3 regions of the Faecalibacterium sp. AF27-11BH genome follow, and region 2 is predicted to be linked to each of the others. Evidence: predicted binding sites of a transcription regulator. Region 2 holds the regulator's gene; each other region holds the start of a gene.
The links. Region 2 encodes HrcA, which represses chaperone genes, less so after heat shock. Its sites were predicted from a motif close to TGTTAGCACTCNNNNNNNNNGAGTGCTAACA; they were not measured.
Positions count from the first base shown of each region.

Region 1 (9,778 bases), on a different contig from region 2:
CCTTCCGTCTTTACATCCCTTTCTATTATTGTATTCCTATCTCTATTCTTCGTCAATAAAAAACCGCTGACAGTCTGCCGCTCGCAGAATCCATCAGTGGGTTTCATGAGTCTTCAAATCCCCTAGACACAAAAAATCGGCACCCGCTTTTCAGCGAGTGCCGATTTTGTTACCCTATCATGCGCTTTGATTTTTGGCGTAAGTGGCGTAAGTTTGGCGTAAATCCGCTTTTGCGCGCTCCAAAAATCAAGCATTCATGCGGTTCTTAGGCAGTTATTAGTACATGCCGCCCATGTCACCGCCTGCAGCAGCGGGTGCAGCAGGGGGTTCCGGCAGATCAGCGACCAGGCTTTCGGTGGTCAGCACCATCTCAGCGACGGAGGCTGCGTTCTCCAGAGCGGAACGGGTGACCTTGGTGGGGTCAACGATGCCAGCAGCGATCATATCGTCCACAAAGACCTCGTTCTGAGCATCAAAGCCGTAGTTGGGCTTGTTGGCAGAGATGATCTTGTCGATGATGACACTGCCTTCCAGACCGGCATTCTTAGCGATCTGGCGCAGAGGAGCTTCCAGAGCCTTCAGAACGATCTTGGCACCGGTGCGCTCGTCGCCTTCCAGCGTGTCGCACAGCTCACGCACAGCGGGGATCGCATTGATAGGAGCAGTGCCGCCGCCGGCAACAACACCTTCCTGAACAGCAGCCTTGGTTGCGTTCAGAGCATCCTCGATGCGCAGCTTCTTGTCCTTCATCTCAACTTCGGTAGCAGCGCCGACCTTGATGACGGCCACGCCGCCAGCCAGCTTTGCCAGACGCTCCTGCAGCTTTTCACGGTCGAAATCGCTGGTAGCGGCCTCGATCTGGCTGCGGATCTGAGCGATGCGGGCTGCGATGGCATCCTTATCGCCTGCACCGCCAACGATGGTGGTGTTCTCCTTGGAGACCTTCACCTGACGGGCATGGCCCAGCATCTGGACGGTAGCATCCTTCAGCTCATAGCCCAGATCGGAGGAGATCACGGTGCCGCCGGTCAGGGTTGCGATATCCTGCAGCATTTCCTTGCGGCGGTCGCCAAAGCCGGGAGCCTTGACAGCGCAGACGTTCAGGGTGCCGCGCAGGCGGTTGACGATCAGAGTGGACAGAGCCTCGCCCTCGATATCCTCAGCCACGATCAGCAGCTTCATACCATTCTGCATGACCTGCTCCAGCAGGGGAACCAGATCCTGAATCACGCTGATCTTCTTATCGGTGATCAGGATAGCGGCATTGTCCAGATCAGCCACCATCTTGTCGGTATCGGTGACCATATACGGGGTGAGGTAGCCGCGGTCGAACTGCATGCCTTCCACGATCTCGTTGTAGGTCTCAGCGGTGGTCTTGTTCTCCTCAATGGTGATAACACCATCGGAGGTGACCTTCTCCATAGCCTCGGCGATCAGACGGCCGATCTCGGGGTCGCCTGCAGAAATAGTGCCGACGCGGGCGATATCGTTGCTGTCCTTCACCTTCTGGCTGTGAGCCTTGATGGTCTCAACAGCCTTGGCAACAGCCTTGCTCATGCCGCGGCGGATATCCATGGGGTTTGCACCGGCGGTGACATTCTTCATGCCCTCGGTGACCATGGCCTGTGCCAGAACGGTTGCGGTGGTGGTGCCATCGCCTGCTGCGTCGTTGGTCTTGGTAGCGACTTCACGCACCAGCTGTGCGCCCATGTTCTCGAACTCGTCCTTCAGCTCGATCTCCTTGGCAATGGTCACGCCATCGTTGGTGATGACCGGTGCACCGAACTTTTTGCTCAGCACCACATTGCGGCCCTTGGGGCCCAGGGTGATCTTAACGGTGTTTGCCAGGGTATCGATACCGGCACACAATGCCTTGCGGGCATCCTCGCCCTGCTTGATCTGCTTAGCCATAATCAAATCGCTCCTTTAAAGCTCAATTTTCAAATATCAGAGGGGAAACTGCTCAGTCCTCAACGACTGCCAGGATATCGCCCTGACGGACGATGGTGCACTCTTCGCCGTCCACCTTGACCTCGGTACCGGAGTACTTGCTGGTGAGGACCTTGTCGCCGACCTTCACAGTCATCTTGACTTCCTTGCCGTCCACAACGCCGCCGGGGCCGACAGCGATGACCTCAGCCACCTGGGGCTTTTCCTTAGCACTGCCGGTCAGGATCAGACCGCCCTTGGTGGTCTCCTCAACCTCAACAGCCTTAATGACAACACGGTCTGCAAGAGGAATGATCTTCATAGTTCTTGCCCTCCTATAGTAAAAATATAATTTAAAACTTTGCTGTGTCCAAAGGGCCTCGTGTCGGCTCTTTGGTTCTTTAGCACTCCATTTCTCTGAGTGCTAAGTGTATTGTACTCATCTTGACCCGAAAAATCAAGACCTTTTTTGCTTCTTTTTGTTAAGAATTTATGACAGATGAAAAAATCAGCCGTACAGCGAAAAAGAGACAGCTTTCTTCTTGGAGAAAAAAAGCTGTCTCTTCTTCTGGTTTTTCATGTTCGGTCTGCACTCTGTGCCGTCCTCTGCGCTGCAAAGCGCTCAAAAGCAGGCTTTGGCAGAAGGATGCGCCCTGCCAGCGGCTGTACCTGTACAGTGATCTGCTCCTTGGGTGCGCATTCACCGTCTGCCGTGGCAACGATCGGCCCGCGGCCATCCGCAGCGCGCAGGCTCACCTGTTTTGCGCGGCGGTAAATGAAGTACGGCTCTGCAGCCCTGACGAGCTGACCGTTCTGGAAGTGCTTGCCGCTCTTGTACATTCCCAGCAGCTTTGCAATGGTCACGCGGCTCACCTTGCGGATGATATATACATCCAGCCAGCCATCGTCGGGCTGTGCTTCCGGCGCTGCACAGAAACCACCGCCATAGGTGCGGCCATTGCAGATGGCACACATCAGGCAGTCCACATCCAGCGTTTCACCATCGATGGTGTACTCCACCCTGCGGCCGATGTGTCCGCACAGCTGTTCCACAATGGAAAGCACATAGGCCATCTCGCCGCCGCACAGCGGGATGCGCCGGAACTTCGGGATGCCGTAGGCAACCTGCGCATCCAGACCGGCAGCGCAGATGGTGGCCGAAAGGCCAAGGCTGGTCTGCATCAGATCGATGCTCACCGGCCCACCGGCCAGCTGGGCATCCAGATCCAGAAACTCTTCCTTTGTACCAAAGGTGCGCAGGAAATCGTTACCGCTGCCAAAGGGCAGACAGCCCACGGCTGCATTTGCATAGCCATAGATCCCGGTGAGCGCTTCGTTGAAGGTGCCGTCGCCGCCGGCAGTGAATACTCGCAGTTCTTCCCCGCTCTGCCGGGCCTGCTGCGCAGCGGCATTGGCCAGCTCCCGGGCATGACCGGCGTGATTTGTGACCTGAATGGCATATTCTTCCGGCGCAAGCCCTGCACGCGCGGCGGCAGCATTGATCTGCTGCGGCAGCGTACGGGTGCAATCGGCCTTACCGGCAGTTGGGTTCAAAAGGAATAATGTGCGCATGGACTTCCTCCTGCAATTCTGTTGCTTCTATGATAACAGAAAACCAAAAGGATGCAAGAGCCAATCTCACAATGTCCCTGCCCCGTACGCACAAAAAAGGAGCGGATGTCTCCGCTCCCCCCTGCAGACAAAAAAATACCGCCCCGGGTCTTGTAACTCAGGGCGGTCCTTTTGAGCTTCAGATGCTTTACAGTGTTGCGGTTTCGTCCTCCCGCAGGACGATAGCACCATCCGCCGAGCAGTCCGCTGTCCAGTGCTGGCCCACGCAGGCCGTGCCGGATGCGATCTGATCCGCAAGTGCCTGCTCCACAGCCCTGTCCACTGCGCGGCGCAGTTCTCTGGCCCCGTAGGCAGAGCGGGCCTTTGCTGCCAGCGCCTGCCCTACCCGCGGTGTGTGATGCAGCTGGTAGCCGCTGCGGGCGGCACGCTGCTCCAGCTGGCACAGCATTTTTTCGGCAATGGCGCACAGGCTGTCGTCGGCCAGCGGACGGAATACGATCATCTCGTCCAGACGGCCTGCCAGCTCTGGCCGGAACCACTTTTTTGCCTCTTCAATGGCCTGCGCAGACTGCTTTTCAAACACGGCTTCGCTGCCCGCTGCAAAGCCCAGCGGCGTGCTCTGACCCGCCAAAAAACGTGCGCCGAGGTTTGAGGTGAGCAGTACGATGGTGTTGCGGAAATCCGCCTTGCGGCCCATGGCATCGGTCAGCTGGCCATCTTCCAGTATCTGCAAAAGGATGTTCTGAATGTCCGGGTGTGCCTTTTCGATCTCGTCAAACAGCACCACACTGTAAGGGCGGCGGCGCACTGCTTCGGTCAGCTGTCCGCCCTCGTCATGGCCCAGATAGCCCGGCGGCGCACCCAGCAGCCGGGCAGCGGTGTGCTGCTCCTGATACTCCGACATATCAAATTTGAGCAGGGCTTTTTCGCTGCCGAACCAGCTGACCGCCAGCGCCCGGGCAAGAGCCGTTTTGCCCACTCCCGTAGGGCCAAGAAACAGCATGGCACCCATGGGCCGGCCCGGCTCGCCAAGACCGGTGCGGCTGCGCCGGATGGCACCTGCCACTGCAGCCACAGCCCGGCTCTGGCCCACGATCTCGGCGTTGAGACGTTCTTCCAGCTTGTCCAGCCGTTCCCGCTCCTGCTCACCTACCCGCTCCACCGGCACACCGCTGGCCTGCGCCACCACATGGGCGATATCGTCCGGCATCAGCGTGGGCTTTGACTGCTTTGCCTGCTCGGCCCGGATGCGTGCCGCCGCACAGGCTTCGTCCACAAGGTCGATGGCCTTATCCGGCAGAAAGCGCCCCGGCAGATACCGCACCGAAAGCTCCACCGCAGCCTGCAGCGCTTCCGGCGGAAGGCAGACATTGTGGTAGCTCTCATAGCGCGGCGCAAGCCCGTTGAGGATATCCAGCGCCTGCGCAGGCGTAGGCTCCTCTACCTGCACCTTGCCGAAACGGCGTTCCAGTGCGGCATCCTTCTGGATGTGGGTGCGGAACTCTTCGGTAGTGGTAGCGCCGATAATTTGTATCTCGCCCCGGGCCAGCACCGGTTTTAAGATGCTGGCTGCATCGATGGCACCCTCCGCTGCACCGGCACCCACGATGGTGTGGAACTCGTCTACGAACAGGATGGAGCTGCCGTCCCGCACCAGCTCTTCCAGCAGGTTCTTGAACCGCTCCTCAAAGTCACCGCGGTATTTGGTGCCCGCCACAAGGCTGGCCATATCCAGTGCCAGCAGACGGCGGCCCTTGAGCGCACGGGGCACACGATCCGTGGCAATGCGCTGGGCCAGCCCTTCGGCAAGGGCGGTCTTGCCCACGCCCGGCTCCCCCACAAGGCAGGGGTTGTTCTTCTGACGGCGGCATAAGATCTCCACCATGCGGTCCAGCTCTGCTTCCCGGCAGAACACCGGGTCCAGTTCCCGTTCCGCAGCACGGCGGGTCAGATCCCGGCAGTACTTATCACTGGCGCGGCTGCCGCGCGGCGCACTGACCGTGGTCCGCATCTGATACGGCAGTACGAACTGCCCGGACAGCTGGCGGCACTCCCGCACGGCATCTGTGAGCTGCACGCCCATGGATGCCAGCAGGATGCCTGCTGTGCAGCCGTCATCCTCCAGCATGGCGCAGAGCAGATGTTCCGGCTCGGCCCGGTTCAGGTGCGCGTTCTGTGCCCCGATGATGGCGTAATCCATGGTGCGCTTGAGGTCCGGCGCAAGAGCGTAGCGATCCAGATGCAAAGCCGGTGCGCGGCGGCTCTCGGCCAGCTGACGGCGCACCTCCGGTTCCCGGATCTGCTTGCCCTCCAGAAACCGTGCTGCCGCCCCGTGATCCTGTTGCAGGATCGCCAGCAGCAGGTGGCCGGTATCGGCTTTTTCGCAGCCAAGGTTCCCGGCAAGCTCCACCGCACTGCGCAGCAGCTGATCCGACTCGTGCGAAAAGCCCTTGTACCCGCCAAAGCCAAGTTTTTCCCAAATACTCATTTGCCCGCTCCTTGCTGATGAAATTCGTTTTCACAAGAAGTATAGCCCCGAAGCACAGAAAAAAAACATCTCTTTCTGTCGGGATGGGAAAACAAAAAGGAGATACCCGCAGGCATCTCCCCTTCGCTGTTTGATTTTTTCAGTCCATTTCGGCCAGAGCCTTTTTCAGGTTCTTGGCGATCTGATCCGGGCAGCTGGTATTGCGGAAACCGCAGAGCGTGCCCTCCATGCGGTCGATCACATCTTCGGCCTTCATGCCCTTGACCAGACGGCAGATGCCCTTCAGGTTGCCGTTGCAGCCGCCAATGACCTCCATGGACGCAATGGTGTGGTCATCGTTCAGCACAAAGTTGGTCTGCTTGGAACAGGTGCCGCTGTTCGGGAAGCTGAATTCCTTGCTCATAGTTCAAAATCCTCTCTTTTTGACAGAAATCCCGACGAAGATCGTCTGTTTCTATTATAGAGCAGCGTGCCGGAATGTCAATGTGACCGGGTCACACATCAATACCGCGGCGCTTGTGGGCCAGCTCCAGAATGCGGGCCACCTGATCGTCTGCCGTGGTACAGGTACCCACCGGGTGCGGCACCTTGTGGTTTGCACCGTGGAAGTCCGTACCGCCGGTATGAATCAGCCCATACTGCTCACACAGAGCAGCACACTCGGCCCTGTCCTCCGGGCTGTTGCGGGGGTGCTCCACCTCAATGCCGTCGATGATGCCCTCTTTGGCCAGCTGACGCACCAGCGGCATGCTCTTGTAAACGGTCGGGTGTGCAAATACCAGCACCGCACCGGCAGCTTTCGCCGTGGCGATTACTTCCTGCACCGAGGGATATTTTACCTGATGCAGCACCACGCCGCGCGGCTCCCAGCCAAAGAGATAACTGTACAGCTTGCCGTACACAGCATCGCACAGCCCCAGCTGGTGCAACGCTTCCATAATGCCGCTTTTGAACAGCACACCGCTGTCCTTTGCGTATTCCAGCGCCTGTTCCGTGCGGAACTGCGGGTACAGCGCTTCGATCTCCTTTGCGCTTTGCAGGCCGCACTCGTTGCGGCGCTGTCGCAGGATGTCGCAGTGCTCCTTCAGTTCCCGGCTTTCCGGGTCCGGGAAGTAGCACAGCAGGTGCACGCGATGCTTATGCTCATGGTCATAGCCGGTCAGCTCGGTGGCCGGAAGCAGGCGCACGCCGTCCTGCACAGGGTGCTCATAGCAGTAGTTTACGCTGAGCAGGGTGTCGTGGTCGGAAATGGCCATGGTGTCCAGCCCCGCCCGCGCCGCCATGAGCGGCAGGCGGTGGATGGGCACAGAGCCATCGGAACAGGTGGAATGGTTGTGAAGATCGCCGGGCATGGAAAATGAACCTCCCAAGAAAACCAGAGAAAGGCTTCCCCCAAAGAGGAAGCCTTATATCATATCAGTGCTTATAGAAATTGATCAGGCAGCCGTCGGCCAGGATCTTGCGCTCGTCGGCGGTCAGCGGGGCCATGTACAGGCTGAACTCTTTTGCGGTGTCGCCCAGCACATAGGCCTTGATGTTCTGCAGGTCGCCCTTGAGGGCCTCGCGGACATTCGGGATAAAGACATAGTCGCCCAGACCGAAGGGCGTTGCGCCCACCAGCTGCAGCGGCAGCATGCCCCAGTTGATGAGGTTGGAGCGGTAGCGCTTGGTGGCGTACTCGGTAACGATGTTGGCACCGGCCCCCAGCACACGCTGGCAGCTGGCCGCCTGCTCACGGGCAGAACCATCGCCGGGCTTGACGGCAAAGATGGTGGATGCGATCTGCACATCGTTCCAAGTCAGGTTTTCGCAGCCGGGCACCTTGTGCAGCTGGGCCAGCACCTCGGCGCTGCCCTCGCCTGCACGGCGGGCCTTTTCTTCGGCCTGCACGGCCTTGGCACGGCCCACATACTCCGGGTCCTTGCGGCTGAGGGTGAACTCGGCCAAGCCCAGAGGATTGGAACGGTAAGACGAAGTCTCACCGGAGGGGATCAGCTCGTCGGTGGTGGTGACAGGGTCGGTGATGTAAGATGCCACCTTCAGCAGCAGGTTATCGCCCAGCGGTGCAATTTCGGGCCAGTCCTTGATGTTGGGGCCAAGCTTGAGCAGGGCATCGTAATCGCCCTTGCCAAAGCCCTGATACACGCGGGTATCGTAGCTGGAAGGATCGTACTGATACTCCGGCACAGTGGGATCATAGTCGATATCGGTAGCCGGGGTCAGAATGCCGCCGTTGGCCGTGGTGGCCGCAATGCTGCGGGCATCCATCAGTGCCACACCGGAAAGCTGGCCGTTGCCGGGCTTGGAGCCTTCGCGGCTGGGGAAGTTGCGGGTGGTATGGCGGATAGACAGCGCACCGTTGGCGGGCACGTCGCCTGCGCCGAAGCAGGGGCCGCAGAACGCAGTGCGGACGGTGGCACCGCTGGCCATCAGGTCGTGGATGACTCCGGTGCGCACCAGTTCCATCATGATGGGCTGGCTGCCGGGATACACGCTCAGGGCGTAGTCACCGCAGCCGCCGGTGTGGCCCTTGAGGATGGAGGCAGCTTCATAAATGCTGTCGTACAGACCGCCTGCGCAGCCTGCGATCACGCCCTGATCCACACGCAGTTTACCGTTCTCGATCTTGCTGCACAGGTCAAGGCTGACATCCTTGCGGCCGATCAGCTTCTGCACATCCTGCTCGCAGGCATGGAGAATATCCTCAAGGTTTGCGTTCAGCTCTTCAATGGTAAATGCATTGGAGGGATGCATGGGCAGTGCGATCATGGGGCGGATGGCAGAAAGGTCTACCTCTACCACACCGTCGTAATAAGCAAGGTCGGCCGGAGCCAGCTTCTTATAGTCGGCGGCACGGCCATGCACCGCGAGGAATTTTTGCGTCGTTTCGTCGGTTTCCCAGATGGAGGACAGGCAGGTGGTCTCGGTGGTCATGGCATCGATGGCGTTGCGGGTATCCTGACGCAGAGACGCAACGCCGGGGCCGACAAACTCCATCACCTTGTTTTTGACATAGCCGCTCTTGAACAGCTTACCCACCAGCGCAATGGCCACATCGTGCGGGCCGCAGCCTGCAGGCAGAGAGCCGGTGAGATAAATTGCAACAACACCCGGACGGGCCACATCGTAGGTGCGGCCCAGCAGCTGCTTTGCCAGCTCGCCGCCGCCCTCACCAATGGCCATGGTGCCCAGAGCACCGTAGCGGGTGTGGGAGTCCGAGCCAAGGATCATCTTGCCGCAGCCCGCAAACTTTTCGCGCATGTACTGGTGGATGACCGCCAGATGCGGGGGCACAAAAATGCCGCCGTATTTTTTTGCGGCGGACAGGCCGAAGCGGTGGTCGTCCTCATTGATGGTGCCGCCCACGGCGCAAAGGCTGTTGTGGCAGTTGGTGAGCACATACGGAATGGGGAATTTCTCCAGACCGGACGCACGGGCCGTCTGGATGATGCCCACAAAGGTGATGTCATGGCTGGCCATGGCGTCAAACTTGATCTTCAGGTTTTCGGCATCGCCGCTGGTGTTGTGGGCCTGCAGAATGCTGTAGGCCATGGTGCCGGTCTTGGCGTTTTCCACCGCAGCGGCATCAAAGCCCTTGGCGGCCAGTGCTGCCGGTGCGTTGCCGTCTGCCGGCACCCACTCGCCGCGGGCATAGTATGCGCCGCCGGTGCTGCATTTGATCATATCCAACATCTCGATTCGCCTCTCTTTTTCTGTTTCCCGCCCGCCCTATCTTGCGGGCACTGCCCCAGCAGAGCGGTACGCTGCCCGCTCTGCCCTCTTCTGCCG
Region 1 covers NZ_QVGS01000001.1:1,834-11,611, reverse strand. Annotated here, with positions in the region: gene groL (chaperonin GroEL) at 277-1,911, opposite strand; gene DWY76_RS00050 (co-chaperone GroES) at 1,964-2,251, opposite strand; gene DWY76_RS00045 (YegS/Rv2252/BmrU family lipid kinase) at 2,506-3,501, opposite strand; gene DWY76_RS00040 (ATP-dependent Clp protease ATP-binding subunit) at 3,689-5,989, opposite strand; gene DWY76_RS00035 (TIGR03905 family TSCPD domain-containing protein) at 6,129-6,392, opposite strand; gene DWY76_RS00030 (PHP domain-containing protein) at 6,484-7,341, opposite strand; gene DWY76_RS00025 (hydratase) at 7,406-9,673, opposite strand.
Region 1: a site for HrcA is predicted at 2,329-2,359, ahead of DWY76_RS00050 (co-chaperone GroES). Genes of this name have one in related genera too.

Region 2 (9,778 bases):
CGGTTATCGGCATCAACACCTGCCGTGAAGCACGCAAGAAGGATCACGACAACTGGGCATCCAACGTCTGGAGCGATATCAAAGCCGACTGCAAGGGCAATGTGACCAACACCTTCTACCATGCCGGCATGATCTTCTGGAATGCTGCATCGACCATCAGCAGCTTTGGCCTTTCTGCCGTTATGTCTCTGGGCATCATCTACTTCTAATTTTCAGGAGTACACCAAAGGGCTTTTTGCGGCGGCTCTTCAACGGAAGAGCCGCCGCTTTTTTTATCAAACCTAAAAAAGGAGTTTTGCTTTATGACGAACGCCATTACTTATCCTGCTGCATACAATGTTTTGTCCTGCGAAGAAATGACCTACACCGAGGGCGGCGTAGGTGTTGTGGAAGCCGCCATGGCATGGTTCCCGCTGTACGGCTGGTACAAGGCTGTTTCTGCCATCCACGATTACCGCAAGGCAAATATCAACTCCAACTGGGTGGAAAACGGCATGAACGCTCTGGTTGCCCATGCTGAAAAAAGCCCCACGAACACCATCCATGACATCGGCTGCAGCTTCTGGTTCATTGGTTCCTGCGCAACCATCATCGGCCTTGTGCCCAACGCCCTGTTGATCTTCGGCAACTAAGTCCCGGTCTCTGTTCTGAAAAAGCAAAAGCGGCGGCACCTCCCGTTTGGGAAGTGCCGCCGCTTTTTATGTTATGCGGTTTTCAGTCTCAGTTGTTGAACATGTCCTTCAGCTTTTTGAAGAAGCCCTTGCGCTTTTCGTAGTTTTCTTCTTTCAGGGTGCCCTCGAACTTCTTCAGGGCCTCCCGCTGGGTCTTGTTCAGCTTCTTGGGGATCTCCACCTCGCACTTGACGTACATATCACCGCGGCCGCGGCCATTCAGGTACTGGATGCCCTTGCCGCGCAGGCGGAAGGTGGTGCCGCTCTGGGTGCCCTCGGGCACGGTGTACTCCACCTTGCCGTCAATGGAGGGCACCTGCACGGTGTCGCCCAGCACGGCCTGACTGTAAGTGATGGGCACGGTGACCCACACATCGTAGCCGTCGCGCTGGAACACCTCGCTGGGGCGCACCGTGACCATGACGATCACATCACCGGAGGGACCGCCGTTTGCACCGGCATCGCCCATGCCGCGCAGTGCAAAGCTCTGGTCGTCGTCGATGCCCATGGGGATGGACACCTCCAGCGTCTTTTTAGCAGCCACCTTGCCGCTGCCATGGCAGACCTTGCAGGGATTCTTGACCAGCTTGCCCTTGCCGCCACAGCGGGAGCAGGGCTGCTGGGTCTGCATCACGCCAAAGGGGGTGCGCTGCTGACGGATCACGAAGCCGCGGCCGCCGCAGTCCGGGCAGGTCTCGGGGCTGGAACCGGCAGCACAGCCGCTGCCGTGGCACTCGGTGCACTCCTGCTGGCGGGTGATGGTGATGTTCTTCTTGCAGCCGTGCACGGCCTCGTCAAAGCTCAGGGTGATGCGCACGCGGATATCCTGACCCTTGCGCGGTGCGTTGGGGTTCGCCTGACGGGACGAACCGCCAAAGCCGCCGAAGCCGCCGCCAAAGATATCGCCGAAAATGTCGCCCAGATCCACGCCGTCGCCGCCAAAACCGCCAAAGCCGCCCGCACCGGGGCCGCCGCCGTTCTGTGCTGCATAGGCAGGGTCAACACCTGCAAAGCCGTACTGGTCGTACAGCTGGCGCTTCTTCGGGTCCGAAAGCACCTCGTTTGCTTCGTTTACTTCCTTGAACTTTTCCTCGGCGTTCTTATCGCCGGGGTTATAGTCCGGGTGGTATTTCATTGCAAGCTTGCGGTATGCCTTTTTGATCTCGGCATCGGTCGCAGTCTTGGATACCCCCAGCACTTCGTAGTAATCACGCTTTTCCTGTGCCATATCCACTCACCTCTCCGGGAACGTTTGATCCGGGAAACGCCCCGGTTGGTTCCTCGCTCTATAACCAGCAAGAGCCGCTCCGGCAAAACCGGAGCGGCTTTTGCTATTCCACGCGTGCGTCCGCCGGTTTGGCCGGGCACACACTGCTGTGTTTTTTATCAGACTTCCTTGAAGTCGGCATCCACAACGCCGTCATCACCCGGCTTCTGCTGGTTGTTTGCACCTGCGTCGGGGCCGGGCTGTGCACCGGCGGCCTGCTGTGCGGCAGCGGCTGCCTGATACATCTTCTCGAACACCTGGCTCAGGGCTTCCTGCTTTGCCTTGATGTCGTCCACGTTGCCGGACTGAACAGCGGTCTTCAGGTCGGCCAGCTTGCTCTCGGCCTCGCTCTTCACGTCGGCGGGCAGCTTGTCGCCGTTCTCCTTCAGCATCTTCTCGGTCTGGAACACCATCTGGTCGGCACCGTTGCGGATATCGACCTCTTCACGCTTCTTCTTATCGTCGGCAGCAAACTGCTCAGCTTCCTTCACAGCCTTGTCGATGTCCTCCTTGGACATGTTGGTAGAAGCGGTAATGGTGATGTTCTGCTCCTTGCCGGTGCCCAGATCCTTTGCGCTGACCTTCACGATGCCGTTTGCATCGATATCGAAGGTAACTTCGATCTGAGGCACACCACGGGGAGCCGGAGCGATGCCGTCCAGATGGAAGACACCCAGGCTCTTGTTGTCGCGTGCGAACTCACGCTCGCCCTGCAGAACGTTGACCTCAACAGAGGGCTGGTTGTCTGCAGCGGTGGAGAACACCTGACTCTTGTGGGTGGGGATGGTGGTATTGCGGTCGATGATCTTGGTGCACACGCCGCCCAGAGTTTCAATGCCCAGGCTCAGCGGGGTGACATCCAGCAGCAGCAGGCCCTTCACATCGCCCTGCAGCACGCCGCCCTGAATAGCAGCGCCCACAGCCACGCACTCATCGGGGTTGATGCCCTTGAAGGGCTCGCAGTTCAGTTCCTTCTTGACTGCATCGTAGACAGCGGGGATACGGGTGGAACCACCGACCATCAGAACCTTCTTCAGGTCAGAGGGACGCAGGCCTGCATCCTGCAGAGCCTTGCGGACGGGGCCCATGGTGCGATCGACCAGATCAGCGGTCAGCTCATTGAACTTTGCGCGGGTCAGGGTCATATCCAAGTGCTTGGGGCCGGTAGCATCGGCAGTGATGAAGGGCAGGTTGATCTGGCTGCTCATTGCGCTGGACAGCTCGATCTTTGCCTTCTCGGCAGCTTCCTTCAAACGCTGCGCAGCCATCTTGTCCTTGCGCAGGTCGATGCCGTTCTCGGTCTGGAAGGCATCTGCCATCCAGTTGATGATGCGCTCATCGAAGTCATCGCCGCCCAGATGGGTATCACCGTTGGTGGCCAGGACCTCGGTAACGCCGTCGCCCATCTCGATGATGGACACATCGAAGGTACCGCCGCCCAGATCGTAGACCATGATCTTCTGGTCTTCTTCCTTATCGATGCCATATGCCAGAGAAGCGGCAGTAGGCTCGTTGATGATACGCTTGACGTTCAGGCCTGCAATGGTGCCTGCGTCCTTGGTAGCCTGACGCTGGCTGTCGTTGAAGTATGCAGGAACGGTAATGACAGCCTCGGTAACAGGCTCGCCCAGATAAGCCTCGGCATCAGCCTTCAGCTTCTGCAGGATCATAGCGCTGACCTGCTGGGGAGTGTACTCCTTGCCGTTCAGGGTCACCTTGTGGTCGGTGCCCATGAAGCGCTTGATGGAAGCAACGGTGTTCTCAGGGTTGGTGATGGCCTGACGCTTTGCGACCTGACCCACCAGACGATCGCCGGTCTTGGTAAAGCCGACCACAGACGGGGTGGTGCGTGCACCCTCAGAGTTTGCGATAACAACGGGCTCGCCGCCCTCCATGACAGCCACGCAGCTGTTGGTAGTACCAAGGTCGATACCAATGATCTTACTCATAATGAAAACTCCTCTCGAAAGAACAAATCTTATTGTTTATGTGATGCTCAAATGTTTGTAAGCGGATGTTATATTCAAAACCCTTTCGGGTTTCTGCTTTGTTATTCGGCCACTACAACGGTCGCATGGCGGACGATCTTATCGCCCAGCTTGTAGCCCTTCTGGTAGACCGTGATGACGGTGCCGCTCTCCTGTCCGTCCGGGGCGGGGATCTGCTGCACTGCATTCATGAAGTTGGGATCAAAGGGCTTGCCCAGCGCCTCGATCTCCTCCACATGGAGGGCATCCAGCGCCTTGGCGGCCTTGTCCAGCGTCATGGTCACGCCCTTTTTGTAGTTCTCGTCGGTGGTGGGGGCGTTGGCTGCCATCTCCAGCGTATCCAGAATGGGAATGATCTGGTTCACCGCAAAGGAAATGCCATCGTTGAACTTCTGGTCGGCTTCGCGGGTGGAGCGCTTGCGGTAGTTCTCGTACTCCGCTGCCATGCGCAGCAGCTGGTCTTTGGCCTGTGCAGCGTTGGCTTCGGCCGCGTCCAGCTTTGCCTTTACGGCTTCCAGCTCGCGGGCCTTCTTGTTGAACCAGCCGCCATCCTTCTTCTTGTCATCCTTCGGGTCGGCAGCTTCGGCAGCAGGTTCCTGTTCGGGTGCTGCCTGCTGGGCCTTTTCCTCGGGAGCCGTTTCGGGCTGCTCCGCTTCCTGAGCCGGAGCCGTCTTTTTTGCTTCTTCGCTCATTCCAGATCCTCCTTATAGATCGCAGTCCGCCGGGGTACGGCAGCCTGTGGGGTGTCTTTTCGTTTGCCGCTCATGCCCTCGCCCAGCTGGTCTGCAAAGTAATGCAGCAGCGGCATCAGCTTCTGGAAGGGCATCCGGGTGGGGCCGATCAATGCAATGGAGCCCCACAGGCCTCCGCCCACCAGATACCGGTCGCTCACGATGCACAGACCCGGGATCTGCGGTTCCAGATCCTCGCCCAGCAGCACGCTCTCACTGCGTTCTGCCGGAGGTGCGATCAGGCCAGCGGCCTGCTCCTCGTCGTTCAGCAGTGTGAGGATGTCGCCCACCTTGCCGTCCAGCTGGGGCCAGTCCAGCAGATACTGCTCGCCGCCCAGAAATACGTGGGGCTTGACGGAATCCTGCAGGATGGCAGCCGCTGCACTGATAACGGGCACCAGCTCCGGGTCGATCTGGCTGCACAGCTCTGCCAGCAGCCGGGTGGAAAGATCCACCGGCGCTACAAAGGTAAGGTTGCGGTTCAGCAGTGCGGCAAGTGCTGCCGCATTCTCGCGGGAAAGACCGGTGCGCACCCGTGCCACACGGGTACGAACGTAACCGGCCGTGGTAACGGCCAGCACAGCCGCTGCGCTGCGGCCCACCTGAACCACTTCATAGTGGGCGATGCACAGGTCTTCGGCGCACGGGGTGCTGATGGCGGCGGTGCAGCCGCTGATGGCGGCCAGCGCCTTGGCGGCACCTGCGGCCAGCTTTTCCGGCTCATGGTCGAGGCTTGCGAACACCGCATCCACCCGGGCGCGGCTCACACGATCCAGCGGCTGATCGTCGGTCAGCAGATTATCAAGGTAGTAACGGTAGCCCTTGGCACTGGGCACACGGCCCGCGCTGGTGTGGGGCTGCTCCAGCAGGCCCAGCTTTGTCAGCGCCGCCATCTCATTGCGAAGCGTTGCGCTGGAAACTGCCATGTCAAAGTAGTTTGCCAGCACGCTGCTGCCAACGGGCTCGCCTTCGAGACCATACAGCGCCACGATCGCCTGCAAGACTCGCTGCTTGCGTGCATCCATCGTCATAGCGCCTGCCTCCTTTTTGCGTTCGCTTTGTTTGTTTAGCACTCCTTGTTCCTGAGTGCTAAGACCATTATAGCCAATTTTCCGGTGCTGTCAAGCCCCTTGGAAAAATGTTTTAAAAGATTCATAATTCTGTCATAAACGAAGAAAGCGCCCTCCTTATTATAAGGAAAGCGCTCCGGCATGTTCTTTACTCTTCCATCTGCCTTGCCAGAAATGCCGCTGCCACATTCACGGCCTTGAGCTGGGCGGCATCCGGCGTGGCCGTGCGGTCTTCGGTCAGCAGGGCCACCACGCCGGTCACATCGCCCGCCGCAATGATGGGTGCGGCACACAGCACTGCTCGGGGCGAGCCTTCGCAGGGCAGGATGCACTTTTCGGCAATGCCCTCGCTCTGGTACAGCCTGCGGCCATCCATCAGCTTTTCCAGCGGCTGGCTGATGCTGCGGTCGGCCAGCTCCCGCCGGCCGCTGCCGCTCACCGTAAGGATGCGGTCGCGGTCGGCCACCAGTGCGGTCAGCGCAAAGCTTTTGCTGAGCACCTCGGTATACTGGGCCGCTACTGCGTTCATCTCGCCAATGGGCGAATACTTTTTAAAGATCACCTCGCCGTCGCCCGTGGTGAAGATCTCCAGCGGGTCGCCGCGGCGGATGCGCTGGGTGCGGCGGATCTCCTTGGGGATCACCACCCGGCCCAGCTCGTCGATGCGGCGCACGATTCCTGTTGCTTTCATGTTTTTGCTCCTCCGTTTCCTTAAAAATGCCTGCAGCACTAGTATCTGTCAGACCGGGCCATTTATACCTGCTGCCCCCGCGCAAAAAGACCTGCACGGAAAGCTGCCTCTTCGTTGCGTTTCCGGCAGGGTTCTGCTACAATGATACAAAAAGCCATTTTCATAAGCACAGCACCCCGCTTATGAAGACAGATCCTAAAATTCTACTGAGAAAGGCAGGTGTCCGGATGCCGAACATCCTCATTCTGGGCGGCGGTGCCGCCGGTCTTGCAGCCGCGCTGGCGGCGGCACAAAGTGCCCCAGCTGCACAGGTCATTGTGCTGGAGCGCAACCCGAAGCCGGGCAAAAAGCTGCTTGCCACCGGCAATGGCCGCTGCAATCTGGATAACACCGGCATTGCACCGGAGCTGTATTTCACTGCCGACCCGGCAGCACTTCGTCCGCTGCTGGATGCCGTAAATACCGCCGACCCGCTGCGCTGGTTCCGTGCGCTGGGGCTTTACACCCGCACCGACGAGGCGGGCCGGGTGTATCCGTACTCCAATCAGGCGGCGGACGTGCTGGCCCTGCTGGAGCACCACCTTGCGCAGCACCATGTGCAGCTGCGCACCGGCTGCACCGTGCGCACCCTGAACCAGAGCCGCAGCGGCTACGCCGTGCAGTTCGAGACGGCAGAGGGCTCTGCCGAAACGCTGCGCGCCGATGCCGTCATCTGCGCCATGGGCGGCGAGGCAGGGCCGCAGTTCGGCACCGACGGCTTTGGCACCCGGTTCGCCGCCCAGTGCGGCGGCAGGGTGGAGCCGCTGTACCCCTGCCTGACCGCCCTGCAGTGCGCAAAGCCCCGCAAAGCGCTGGCTGGCATCCGTGCCAAGGCAGCAGCATCCCTGCTGGACGGTGCCCGTGTGCTTGCCTACGAGAACGGCGAGGTACAGTTCACCGATTACGGCCTTTCCGGCATCTGCATCATGCAGCTGTCCGGCCTGCTGGCCCCGGGCCGCGGCCCCAAGGCTCCTGCTGTGGAGCTGGACCTCTTCCCGGCAGTGGACGAAACCGCACTTGCCAGCCTGTTTGCGGCCCACGCCGCCCAGACGGCAGGGGGCAGCGCCGCTGACTTCTGGCTGGGCCTGCTGAACCAGAAGCTGGGCCGTACTGTGTGGTCTGCCGCCGGGCTGCAGGACAGCGACGCGCCTGCCGTGCTCACCGCCGCACAGTGGCAGAAGCTGGCCCACACCGCCAAGCACTGGCGCTTTGAGGGGCTGACCCCCTGCAGCTGGAAGCAGGCCCAGACCACCGGCGGCGGGCTGGCCCTGCGGGAGGTGGATCAGCACTTCCAGTTCAAGGGCTGTCCGGGCCTTTACTTTGTGGGCGAAACGCTGGACTGCGCAGGCAGCTGCGGCGGTTTTAACCTGCACTGGGCGTTCGGCTCCGGCCTTGTGGCCGGGCGCAGCGCTGCAGGCCATGCTGCAGCAGGCCGTGCTCTGCCAAAAGCCTCCGCGCCCGCAAAGAGCAGGAAAAAGCCGCACAGGTAAAAATGAGCTTTAAATTTTCAACAAAAGCTTGACATCTTGTGCAGATCGCATTATCATAAAGACAATAAAAGTTTGTTCAGAGGATCGAGCAGAACAAGCAAGGGGAGAGTCGAAAGGCCCTTTTGTTTGTCCTGCTCTTTTTCTTTTATTCGGCAAACGGAGCGATCAGGAGGTTTTTATGCTGGATGTAGCAATTATCGGCTGCGGTGTCATTGGTGCGGCAGCCGCCTATGAGCTGTCCCATTACCCGCTGCAGACCGCCATTTTCGAGGCTGAAAATGACGTGGCAGACTGCACCACCAAGGCCAACAGTGCCATTCTGCACGCTGGCTACGACCCCGAACCGGGCACCCGGATGGCGCGGCTCAACGTGGAGGGGTCCGCACTGGCCAAGGAGATCTGCGCCCGGCTGGATGTGCCGTACCTGCAGTGCGGCAGTCTGGTGCTGGCCCTCAGCCCGGAAGAGCTGCCCCACCTGCAGAAACTGTATGAGAACGGCATCGCCAACGGCGTGCCGGGCATCCGGCTGCTTTCCGCAGAGGAAACGCTTGCCATGGAACCGAATCTGGCCCCCACTGTCGTTGGCGCGCTGTATGCGCCCAGCGCCGCCATCGTCAGCCCGTGGGAGTTTGCACTGGCCATGGCAGAAGTAGCCGTGCGCAACGGCGTGGAGCTGCACCGCAGCTGCCCTGTGACCCGCATCGAAAAGACCGCCGGCGGCTGGGCGCTGACCACCCCCTCCGGAATTGTGGAAACGCGCTATATCATCAATGCGGCAGGCATCTCGGCGCAGGCCGTGCACGATATGGCCGCACCCCACAAATTTACCATCCAGCCCACCCGGGGCGAATACTACCTGCTGGATAAATCCGAGGGCAGCCGTGTGCACCACGTCATCTTCCAGTGCCCCAACGAAAACGGCAAGGGCGTTCTGGTGGCCCCCACCGTCCACGGCAACCTGATCGTCGGCCCGAACGCCGACCCCGTGGAAGGGGACGATACCGCCTGCACCGCCGCCGGGCTGGCCTTCGTCAGCGCCGCAGCGCGCCGCAGCGTGCCGAACATCCGCTTCAGCGAGTCCATCCGCAACTTTGCGGGCGTCCGTGCCAATGTGGACACGGGCGACTTCGTTATCGGCGAAGCAGAAGGCGCACCCGGCTTCATCGATCTGGCGGGTATGAAATCGCCTGGCCTTTCCAGTGCACCGGCCGTTGCCAGAGAAGCCGTCAAAATTCTGGAAGCTCACGGCGATCTGCCCGCCCCCAAGGCGGATTACAAGGATGGCCGCACCCGGGTGCGCTTCAAGGAGCTTCCGCCCGAAGAAAAAGCCCGGCTCATTGCAAAGGAACCCGCCTATGGCCGCGTGATCTGCCGCTGTGAGACGATCACCGAGGGCGAAATTCTGGACGCTCTGCACGAAGAGATCCCCGCCACCACCATTGACGGTGTCAAGCGCCGCTGCGGTGCCGGTATGGGCCGCTGTCAGGGCGGCTTTTGCGGGCCGCGGGTGCTGGAGCTAATCAGCAAAACGCTGGGCATCAGTCCGCTGGACGTGCTGCAGGATAAGGCCGGCACCAACGTCTTACTGTGCGAAACCAAGCAGGAGGGAGAGCACCATGATTGATCTGGTCATCGTCGGCGGCGGCCCTGCAGGCCTTGCCGCAGCTTACAGCGCATGGCAGCATGGTCTGCGCGATATCCTTATCTTAGAGCGCGACAACGAGCTGGGCGGCATCCTGAACCAGTGCATCCACAACGGCTTCGGCCTGCACCGCTTTGGCGAGCAGCTCACCGGCCCGGAATACGCAGGCCGCTGCATTGAACTGCTGCG
Region 2 covers NZ_QVGS01000004.1:55,115-64,892, forward strand. Annotated here, with positions in the region: gene DWY76_RS05835 (hypothetical protein) at 1-209, shown strand, start outside; gene DWY76_RS05840 (hypothetical protein) at 303-632, shown strand; gene dnaJ (molecular chaperone DnaJ) at 721-1,899, opposite strand; gene dnaK (molecular chaperone DnaK) at 2,058-3,887, opposite strand; gene DWY76_RS05855 (nucleotide exchange factor GrpE) at 3,989-4,618, opposite strand; gene hrcA (heat-inducible transcriptional repressor HrcA) at 4,615-5,688, opposite strand; gene DWY76_RS05865 (stage V sporulation T C-terminal domain-containing protein) at 5,876-6,418, opposite strand; gene DWY76_RS05870 (aminoacetone oxidase family FAD-binding enzyme) at 6,646-7,947, shown strand; gene DWY76_RS05875 (NAD(P)/FAD-dependent oxidoreductase) at 8,126-9,571, shown strand; gene DWY76_RS05880 (FAD-dependent oxidoreductase) at 9,564-9,778, shown strand, end outside.

Region 3 (9,778 bases), on a different contig from region 2:
GATAAGACCGAGTACGAAGCAATCACCTACGAAGGCTACGGCCCCGGCGGCGTTGCTGTCATGGTGGAGACCCTGACCGACAACCGCAACCGTACCGCTGCCGACCTGCGCCACTACTTCGACAAGAACGGCGGCAATCTGGGTGCTATGGGCTGCGTGGGCTTCCTGTTCAGCCAGAAGGGTGTCATTGACATCTCTCTGGAAGATAAGGATGCCGACGAGGCTATGATGGATGCTCTGGATGCTGGTGCCGAGGACTTCGATGCCAGCGAGGATGCAGCCGAGATCACCACCGATCCCGAGAACTATTCTGCTGTGGTCAAGGCCATGGAGGAGAAGGGCTACGAGATCCTCTCCGACGATCTGGCCATGGTGCCCATGACCACCACCCGCCTGACCGACCCCGACCAGCTGAAGCTGATGGGCAAGCTGCTGGATGCGCTGGAAGACAATGATGATGTCCAGAACGTCTGGCACAGCTTGGAGAACGAAGAGGATCTGCCGGAATAACCTTCCGCAAGGCTCTTTGCTCCTGAAATAAGACGATAAAAAGCCGCTTTTTGTGCTAATTGGCACGAAAGGCGGCTTTTTTGTGCTATGTTACGGGACGGAAAACGTCTTGGGACCTCCGCTGAACAATAAAAATCCCCCGTCGGCAAGGCATACCGGCGGGGGAAAGGGGGAGAGCGTTTTTTAATAGATTATTGCACGCTTGCAAGGAACCGCACAAAGCCTGTGCGGCCAGCCTCGTCCATTTTATAGACACCGGCATCGGCCAATACCTGAGCGAACACATGGCCCACCTCGTCCTGCAGGATGAGGTGCACGGTGTCGCCGTTCAGTTCCGGGTGGCGGGCAAGAATATCCTCGGCCCACTCGGCGTGCTTCTGCAGTTCTTCCGGGTACTGGCTCACCGGGGTGCGGGCCACCAGTGCATCGGCCAGCTCAAACAGCTCCTTTTTCAGACGGCTGGGCAGCACGGCAAGGCCCATGACCTCGATCAGACCGATGTTTTCCTTTTTGATGTGATGCAGCTTTGCATGGGGATGGAACACGCCCAGCGGATGCTCCGGGGTGGTGATGTTGTTGCGCAGCACCAGATCCAGCTGATACTTGCCGTCCCGCATCCGGGCAATGGGGGTGATGGTGTTATGTGGCTCGCCGTCGGTCTCGGCAAAGATGAAGCATTTTTCGTCCGAGTAGCCGCGCCATGCGGTCAGAATTTTATCGGCCAGCTCCACAAGACGGGCATCATCCTCGCTGGTCAGGCGGATGCAGCTCATGGGCCAGTGCACGATACCGGCATCCACATCCTCAAAACCGGGGAAGACCCATTTCTTCTCGATGGGAGCCTTTGCCATAGCGAATTCATAGTGGCCGCCCTGGAAATGGTCGTGGCTGAGAATGCTGCCGCCCACGATGGGCAGGTCGGCGTTGCTGCCCACGAAATAGTGGGGGAACAGGCCCACGAAATCCAGCAGCTTGCGGAAGGTAGCACGCTCGATCTTCATGGGAGTGTGCTGGTTGTTGAACACGATGCAGTGCTCGTTGTAGTAGACGTAGGGGCTGTACTGCAGGTTCCAAGCGCTGTCGTTGATGGTGAGAGGGATGATGCGGTGATTCTCGCGGGCGGGGTGGTTCATGCGGCCTGCATAGCCTTCGTTCTCGGCGCAGAGCTGGCACTTGGGGTAGGCGCTCTGGGGAGCCAGTTTGGCGGCGGCAATGGCCTTGGGGTCTTTTTCGGGCTTCGAGAGGTTGATGGTGATATCCAGATCGCCGTAGGGGGTCTTGGTGACCCATTTCAGGTCGCGCTTGATGCGGTAGCGGCGGATATAATCGGTGTCCTGACTGAATTTATAGAACCAGTCGGTTGCGGCCTGCGGGCCTTCGCTTTCGTAGCGTTCCTCGAAATTGGCGCGCACGATGCTGGGCCGCGGGGTCAGTACGCCCATGAGCTTTGTGTCGAACAGGTCGCGGGCGGTGGAGTTGTCCTCGCACACACCGCGGGCAACGGCATCATCTACCAGCGTTTTGAGGATGCTTTCCAGATCGGTATAGCACACCTCGCCCTCCGGCGCGGTAAAGTCGTCCAGCTGCATGGTCATAAGCAGCTGGTTGCGGATGTAAATTTCATCATCGGGCAGGATAAGGCCGGTGTCCAGCCCGTAATTCACGAGCTGCTGAATGGCGGTAGAAATCACAGCACTGCGCCTCCTTCCGGGCGGATGCTCAGCACATGGCAGCGGCCCTCACCAAGGATGGCTTCCATGTGGGCCTTGAAGTCGGCCAGCATTTCCACCGGTACAAAGGCCTGAGCCGTACCGGCAAAGCCGCCGCCGTGCACGCGCACAGCGCCCTTGCCGTTCAGATAATGCTTGGCAGCTGCAATGGTCACGCCCATCTCCTGATGCTCCTTGTAACCGGCGGGGATCACGTTCTGCAGGTATTCCCAGCTGCTGTGGCCGGACTCGTTGACCAGACGCAGGAAAGTGTCAAAATCGCCCTCGCGCAGGGCAGCTACCTGTTTTGCCACGCGGTCGTTATCAGCATAGATATGGAAGGCGCGCAGCACGGCACGGTCGCCGCACTGCTTGCGGCACTCCGGAAGCTTTGCAAGGAAGGTCTCAAACGGCACATCCCGCAGCACTTCGCCGCCGCACACAGCAGCCACGGCGCGGCACTCGGCGGGCACAGCGGCATATTCGTCGGTCAGGTCGGCATGATCTGCGCAGGAATCCAGAATGCACAGGGCAAGGCCTGCCTTGGAGAAATCCACGGCCACCGGCTCCACATCCGGGTGGGCAGGGTCCGCAAAATCAATGGTAATAATGTTGCCAACGCTGGAAGCCATCTGATCCATCAGGCCGCAGGGCTTGCCAAAGTAGACGTTCTCTGCCCACTGGCCGATCTGCGCGATCTCGATGGGGGAGACTTTATCGGTCATGAAGCAGTCATTCAGGATCACGCCGATCAGCACTTCAAAGGCGGCGGAGGAAGAAACGCCGCTGCCCTTGGGCACGTTGGAGGAAATGTACACATCCAGACCGGCCAGCTTTGCGCCGCGCTGACGGAAGGCTTCGCATTCGCCGCGCAGCAGAGAGAGGGTAGTGTTTTCCTCTTCCTTGCGGGCAGCAAGGTCATCAAGGCCGATCACACACAGGTCGTAGCCTTCGCTCTGCACGCGCAGCTGGTTCAGGGTGTTGGGCGCGGCGGCAGCGATCATATCAATATTCACGCTGCCGGCCAGCACGCGGCCATGCTGGTGGTCGGTGTGGTTGCCGCCGATCTCGGTGCGGCCGGGGGCACTGTAAAGACCAGCTTCAGCATGGGGGCCAAAGGTGGCATCCAGACCATTCAGAACAGCTTCGTAGCGGGCAGCCTGTGCAGGAGTTTCGTCGGGCGCACAGCAGTAAAGTGCTGCCAGCCGGGCAGCGTGAGCGCCGCTGGAAAGCTCCTGCTTCCATGCGGAAACAGATTTCATCATAGGATAATCCTCCTTTTGAGCGGGTTGGAACTGCAGTGCAGGGCCGCATACAGGATGCTCTGCACACTTCTGTCCTTATCATATAAAATCCGGACAGAAAAAACCATGTGTTATTGTTGCATCTGGATGAAAAGTTGCAAAAAGACTGAAATTGGCGCACAGAGTGGAATTTGACGGTTGAAATAAAATTAGATATAAAACGGAAAAACCATTGGCGAAAATGCCTGCAAATCCACGGCTTTGCGTGGGACGGACGAGGCCTGCACAACATGGAGATTTGCGCTTTGAAAAAACAGGGAAAAAGCGCATGGGCCTTTTCCCTGTTTCCCCAAATATTATTTTGTAAACTCGTTTCCGGTCAGGCCGTCCATGTTCAGCATCCCTTCCAGTGCGGCCACATCTGCCGAAACGTCCAGTGCGTCGGACTGGAACAGCTTGTCCAGCTGATTTTCAAAGGCGGTCACCAGCAGGTCCATGCTGCGCTCGATGTTCTTTTTGACATCGGCGATGTTTTCCCCCTGCACATCCTGCGCAGGAAGGCTGGCGTAGGTGTTCAGCAGCTTGAGGGCGGTGGGCAGATAGTAGTCCATGAATTTCTGCAGCTGAGCCTTTTTGCCGGGGTCCTGCTTTGCCAGCTCAAAGATGCGGGCACTGACCGCTTCCAGACGGCTGATCTTGGTGGTCATCACGGGGTCCGGGATGGCATCGTTGACCTGCCGCAGCTGCTGCAGAATTGCGGTATATTGGTCCGCTGGTGCAGGTTCTGGGGCGGGCGCAGGCTTCGGTTTCCGGGGCGGCTGGGGAGCCGCGCCGCGCACTACCAGAGTATTGGTGCGGTTATCAATGTAAGCATCTGCACCGAAGTAACCGTGGGAAATAGCACTTTCCACCACGGTGCGCCCCTTTGCGGCATCGATGCCCGCGGCAGCAAACAGCTCGTCCAGCGGAATATTGTCGCGGTCGCCTGCGATCTTGTCCAACAGGCGTTCCAGCTTGCGGGTACGATCCATGCGCAGGCCGGTCAGCAGTGCGCCGGCTCCGCCAATGGTCGTGGCCAATGCAGGGAGCAGATCGTCGAAGTCCGGAAAGTCGAACAGGCAGTCGATCAGTTCCTCCGCACCGGTAAACAGGAAGACAGCACCCAGAATGGTGCAGATCACGGCAATGGTCTTGTGCCAGTTTTGAGCGCTCTTCTGTTCTGCGGTGGGGCGGTCAGTGCCGCAGGCGGCCTCGGGATCCTGCCGGGGTGCCGTCTGCGCAGGGGCGGGGCCGAGGTCGGAACGATAGTCTGCCTGCGCCTGTGCTGCGGCTCTTTCTTCTTTTTCAGCATTTTTATCGATGCTTTTTAAGATGAACAGCAGCACGCCCAGCGGTGCCGACATGGCAAACACAATAAAGATGGCAATGGTGGGAATGTGGGCAAAATAATGTTTTTTGGGCTGCATGAGCAAAAACCTCTCAATTTATCCTGACTGTCCGGCAAAAGAACAGAAAAAGACCGCGTTCCACTCTATTATAGCGGAGCACGGCCTTTTTGTTAAGGGGGAAATATTGATGTGCGTGGAAGCGGCAGGGGAGTAAGTCTGCTGCCTACCGGAAAAAGTTACTTCATCAGACTGCAGACGGCCTCGGCGTAGGCGGCGGGATCATCCACCGGCAGGCCTTCGATCAGCTGAGCCTGTGCGTACAGCAGAGCACTGTACTTCTTGAGCTTGTCGGTGTCACCGGCCTCCTGTGCGGCCTTCAGCACGGCAAACACGGGGTGGTTGACATTCAGTTCCAGAACCTTATCGCTCTTTACGCCTTCGCTGCCGGGCTGCTTGGACAGCACTTTTTCCATCTCAATGGACAGCGGGCCGTCAGCACTCAGGCACACAGGGTGATCCTTCAGGCGGGTAGAGACCTTGACCTCTTTCACCTTGCCGTCCAGTGCGTCCTTCATGGCATCGAACAGGTTCTTGTTCTCAGCGGTAGCGTCCTCGGCGGCCTTCTTCTCTTCCTCGGTCTCAAGGCCCAGATCACCGCTGTTGACATTCTTGAACTCCACGGTGCCGTCCTTGCCCTCGGCATCCTTGCGGGGATAGGTGCGCAGGATCTGCAGGCAGAACTCATCCACATCCTCGGTCAGCAGCAGGACGTCATAGCCCTTATCCATGACCAGCTCAGCGGCGGGCAGCTTTGCCAGACGGTCGGTAGAATCACCGGCAGCAAAGTAGATATACTTCTGCTCAGCGGGCATCTTGTCCACATACTCCTGCAGAGTGACCATCTTCTGCTCCTTGGCAGACCAGAACAGCAGCAGGTCGCGCAGCAGCTCGGCGTGCATGCCGTAGTCGGAGTAAGCACCGAACTTGATCTGACGGCCGAACTCTTTCCAGAATTCCTCGTACTTCTCGCGGTCATTGGCCAGCATGGCGTGCAGCTCGTTCTTGATCTTTTTTTCCAGAGCGTTGTGGATCAGCTTGAGCTGGTTGTCCTTCTGCAGCATCTCGCGGCTGATGTTCAGGCTCAGATCCTGACTGTCCACAATGCCCTTGACGAAGCTGAAGTAATCGGGCAGCAGGTCGGCGCACTTCTCCATGATGAGCACGCCGGATGCGTACAGGGCCAGACCCTTTTCATAATCCTTGGTGTAGAAATCGTAGGGACGGTGGCTGGGCACGAACAGCAGGGCATTATAATTTGCAGTGCCCTCGGTGCGGCTGACGATGACGCGGGCGGGGTCGGTATAATCGCCAAACTTTTCCTTATAGAAGTTCGCGTACTCCTCGTCGGTCACTTCGCTCTTCTGCTTTTTCCAGATGGGCACCATGCTGTTCAGAGTTTCCAGCTCGGTGTAAGTCTCCCATTCGGGCTTATAGTCCTCCGGCTTGGGATCGGGTTCCGGCTTCTGGCGCTCGTGCTGGCGCTCCATCTGGATGGGATAGCGCACATAGTCGCTGTACTTCTTCACGATGGCCACGATGCCGTACTCATCGAGGAAGTTGTCGTAGTGGTCCGTCTCAGTATCCGGCTTGATGTGCAGGATGATCTGGGTGCCTGCGGTGTCCTTCTGGGCGGGGGTCATTTCGTAGCCGTCCACACCGGAGGACTCCCACTGCCATGCTTCATCCGAGCCATAAGCCTTGGAAATGACGGTGACTTTATCGGCTACCATGAAGGAAGAGTAGAAGCCGACACCAAACTGGCCGATGATATCGATGTTCTCGTCCTTGTTGTCCTTCTTGAAGTCCAGAGAACCGGAGTGAGCAATGGTGCCCAGATTCTGCTCAAGTTCCTCTTTGGTCATGCCGATGCCGTTATCCTCAATGGTCAGGATACGGTTCTCCTGATCGCGGGTGATGAGGATGCGGAAATCGCCCTTGTTCATGCCCACAGAAGGATCGGTCAGGCTCTTATAATAGAGCTTATCGATGGCATCCGATGCGTTGGAGATCAGCTCGCGCAGGAAAATTTCCTTATTGGTGTAGATGGAGTTGATCATCATATCCATCAGCTTTTTGCTTTCAGCCTGAAATTCTTTCTTAGCCATAATGCAAAACCTCTTTTTATCTGTATTCGGCACCAAGCACTCGGAATAGGATATTACTTTTGAATACTTAGCACTCGTAACTTTCGAGTGCTAATATACACCGACAAAAAGCAAAAATCAAGGGCTTTCATAAAAAGTTTAAAAAATGGTTCGTTTTGTGCTATAATGAACCGCAAAGGATGCTGTAAAAGGAGGAAATATCATGCAGCTGAAACAGCTGGAACTGGCCGGCGGTGGGACGCTGACCGTTTATCTGCGTGATTGCTGTGAGCGGATGCCGAATGTGTTTGACCGGCCATTGGTGCTGGTGGTGCCCGGCGGCGGCTATACCCATGTGAGTGCCCGTGAGGGCGACCCGGTGGCGCTGCAGTTTGCGGCGGCGGGGTACCACACCGCTGTGCTGGACTACGCCATCTGCGAAAAGGCAAAGGACTACATGCCGCTGCGCCAGCTGGCCGAGGCTATCGGTCTTGTGCGGCAGCACGCGGCCCAGTGGCATATCCTGCCGGAAAAAATTGCCGTGTGCGGCTTTTCAGCGGGCGGCCACCTGGCCCTTTCCGGTGCTGTGCTGGACATTCCCGGCGAAGCGGCCCAGCCCCGGCCCAATGCGGTCATTCTGGGCTATCCGGTGGTCACGGCAGGGCAGTATGCCCACCGCGGCAGCTTTGTGCAGCTGGCGGGCAGCGCCGACCCGGCGGCACAGCAGGTGTTCGGGCTGGAGGATAAGATCACGCCGCAGATGCCGCCGGTGTTCGTATGGACCACCATGGAGGATGCCACCGTTCCGGTGGAGAACACCCTGATGCTGGTGAACGCTCTGCACCGGGCGGGTGTGCCATGCGAGGCGCATCTGTTTGAAAAGGGGGTGCACGGTACCAGCATCAGCACAGCAGAGGTGGACCAGCCCAGCCGCCACCGGCATCACTGGGTGGAACTGGCAGTGGAATGGCTGGGAGACACTTTTGCCTTTTCCGTCTGTTAAGTCTGGATATATTTGAACGAACCTACAAAAAATTCACAATTAAACTGTTGACTTGCATAAGCCTTTGACGTATACTGGTCAGCAGGGACAAACTAAAGGAAGAAGGAAATACCTATGGTTATGGACCCGACCCTGCCGCGCATCTCTGTGCGCGACCTGATGATGCAGGCTTTTCTCACTGGATGGGAGCTTTCGGACAAGACAGTTTCGCAGGACGAATACCTGCAAAGCTCCATTCAGGTGATCGAAATGCTGCAGGTGGAACCGGAAAACCTTTATGCCGAAGAAGGCCTTGGCCTGCCGGACGGCGAAGAAGTGGATCATCTGGACGACTGGCTGCGTGCCGACGGCCAGTGGCTGTACTACGGTGTAGAGGAAGAAAATTTCTTCCTGATCCAGTGGTACCCGGACGAAGCCGCCGCAAAGGCAAAACTGGCCCAGCTGGAAGAACTGGGCGACGGCAAGCAGTATCTGGTAGATCTTTCTCTCAAGCGGGAGAACCCTTCCAGTGCAGAGAACTTCGGCAATTCCAATCCGGTCCAGCTCCGCTCCTGAAAACATCACCTTAAAGCGAAAGGAAATTTTGCAGCATGCAGCTTTCTGAGATCGAGCGCGAACAGCTTTATGCCATCGTTGAAAAATACGATCATCACCCGGATGTGCAGCGGATGCGGGAGTACATCCAGCACGGTTCTGTCACCACCTACCAGCATTGCAAGAATGTGGCGCTGGTGAGCTTCTGGCTCAACCGCCGTCTGCATCTGCACGCTGACGAGACCTCGCTGGCAGTGGGTGCCCTGCTGCATGATTTTTATCTGTACGACTGGCACACCACCGGTACCTTTCACGGCCTGCGCCGCCTGTTTGAGATGCACGGCTTCTCCCATCCGGGTTATGCCTGCGTCAATGCAAAGCGGGTGTTCAGCATTACCACAAAGGAACAGAGCATCATTGCAAGCCACATGTGGCCGCTGACCTTCCGTCATGTGCCCACCTGCCGCGAAGCCGTCATCGTCTGTCTGGCCGATAAGTACTGCGCCGTGGTGGAAAGCATGTTCCAGCGTTCCCGCGCCGGTGCCGTGGTGGACGGCAGCGTGGACATCGACGGCGAAGAGTGGTAAGCTTGTTTTTACCTTTATCATTTTATCAATGGACAAAAAAGAACTCCGCACCTCACAGGGTGTGGAGTTCTTTTGCATCTTACAGCTTTTTATAGCCTTCCGGTTCATTGGCGGCAGCGCGGTATTCCATTAAGAATGTGTCCAGCCAGCGGCCGTGACAGTCGCGGGCAATGCGTTCCCGGCGGCCCACTAAGCGAAAGCCGCATTTTGTGTGCAGGGCGCGGCTGGCAGCGTTGTCCTGCAGCACGGTGGACTGCAGTGTCCAGTAGCCGGCCTTTTCTGCCTGATGGCACAGCTCGGTCAGCAGATGATAGCCAAGGCCATGGCCCCGGAACTGCTCACCCACGTAAATACTCACCTCGGCAACGCCGCGGTAGCACCAGCGCGGGTCCACCCGGCGCAACGCCGTCCACCCGGCGATCACGCCGTCGGCCAGCAGTACCAGTCGGCATTCTTTTGCGTGGGAAGCATCCCACGCAGAATACGGCGGACAGGTGGTCTGAAAAGTGGCATGTTCTGTAGCAATGCCCTCCAAATAAATTCTGGAAACAGCGCTCCAGTCTTCCGGCTCCATGGGCCGGATCTCGATTTTACTCATATTTCGATCCCGGCGGAAAGTGCATAGCTTTCCGCGCCCTCAACTCTCAAAAATATCCGGC
Region 3 covers NZ_QVGS01000003.1:281,200-290,977, forward strand. Annotated here, with positions in the region: gene DWY76_RS05475 (YebC/PmpR family DNA-binding transcriptional regulator) at 1-510, shown strand, start outside; gene galT (UDP-glucose--hexose-1-phosphate uridylyltransferase) at 702-2,201, opposite strand; gene DWY76_RS05485 (galactokinase family protein) at 2,198-3,484, opposite strand; gene DWY76_RS05490 (5-bromo-4-chloroindolyl phosphate hydrolysis family protein) at 3,820-4,929, opposite strand; gene htpG (molecular chaperone HtpG) at 5,088-7,016, opposite strand; gene DWY76_RS05500 (alpha/beta hydrolase) at 7,219-7,998, shown strand; gene DWY76_RS05505 (hypothetical protein) at 8,113-8,553, shown strand; gene DWY76_RS05510 (HD domain-containing protein) at 8,589-9,119, shown strand; gene DWY76_RS05515 (GNAT family N-acetyltransferase) at 9,199-9,717, opposite strand.
Region 3: a site for HrcA is predicted at 7,082-7,112, ahead of htpG (molecular chaperone HtpG). Genes of this name have one in related genera too.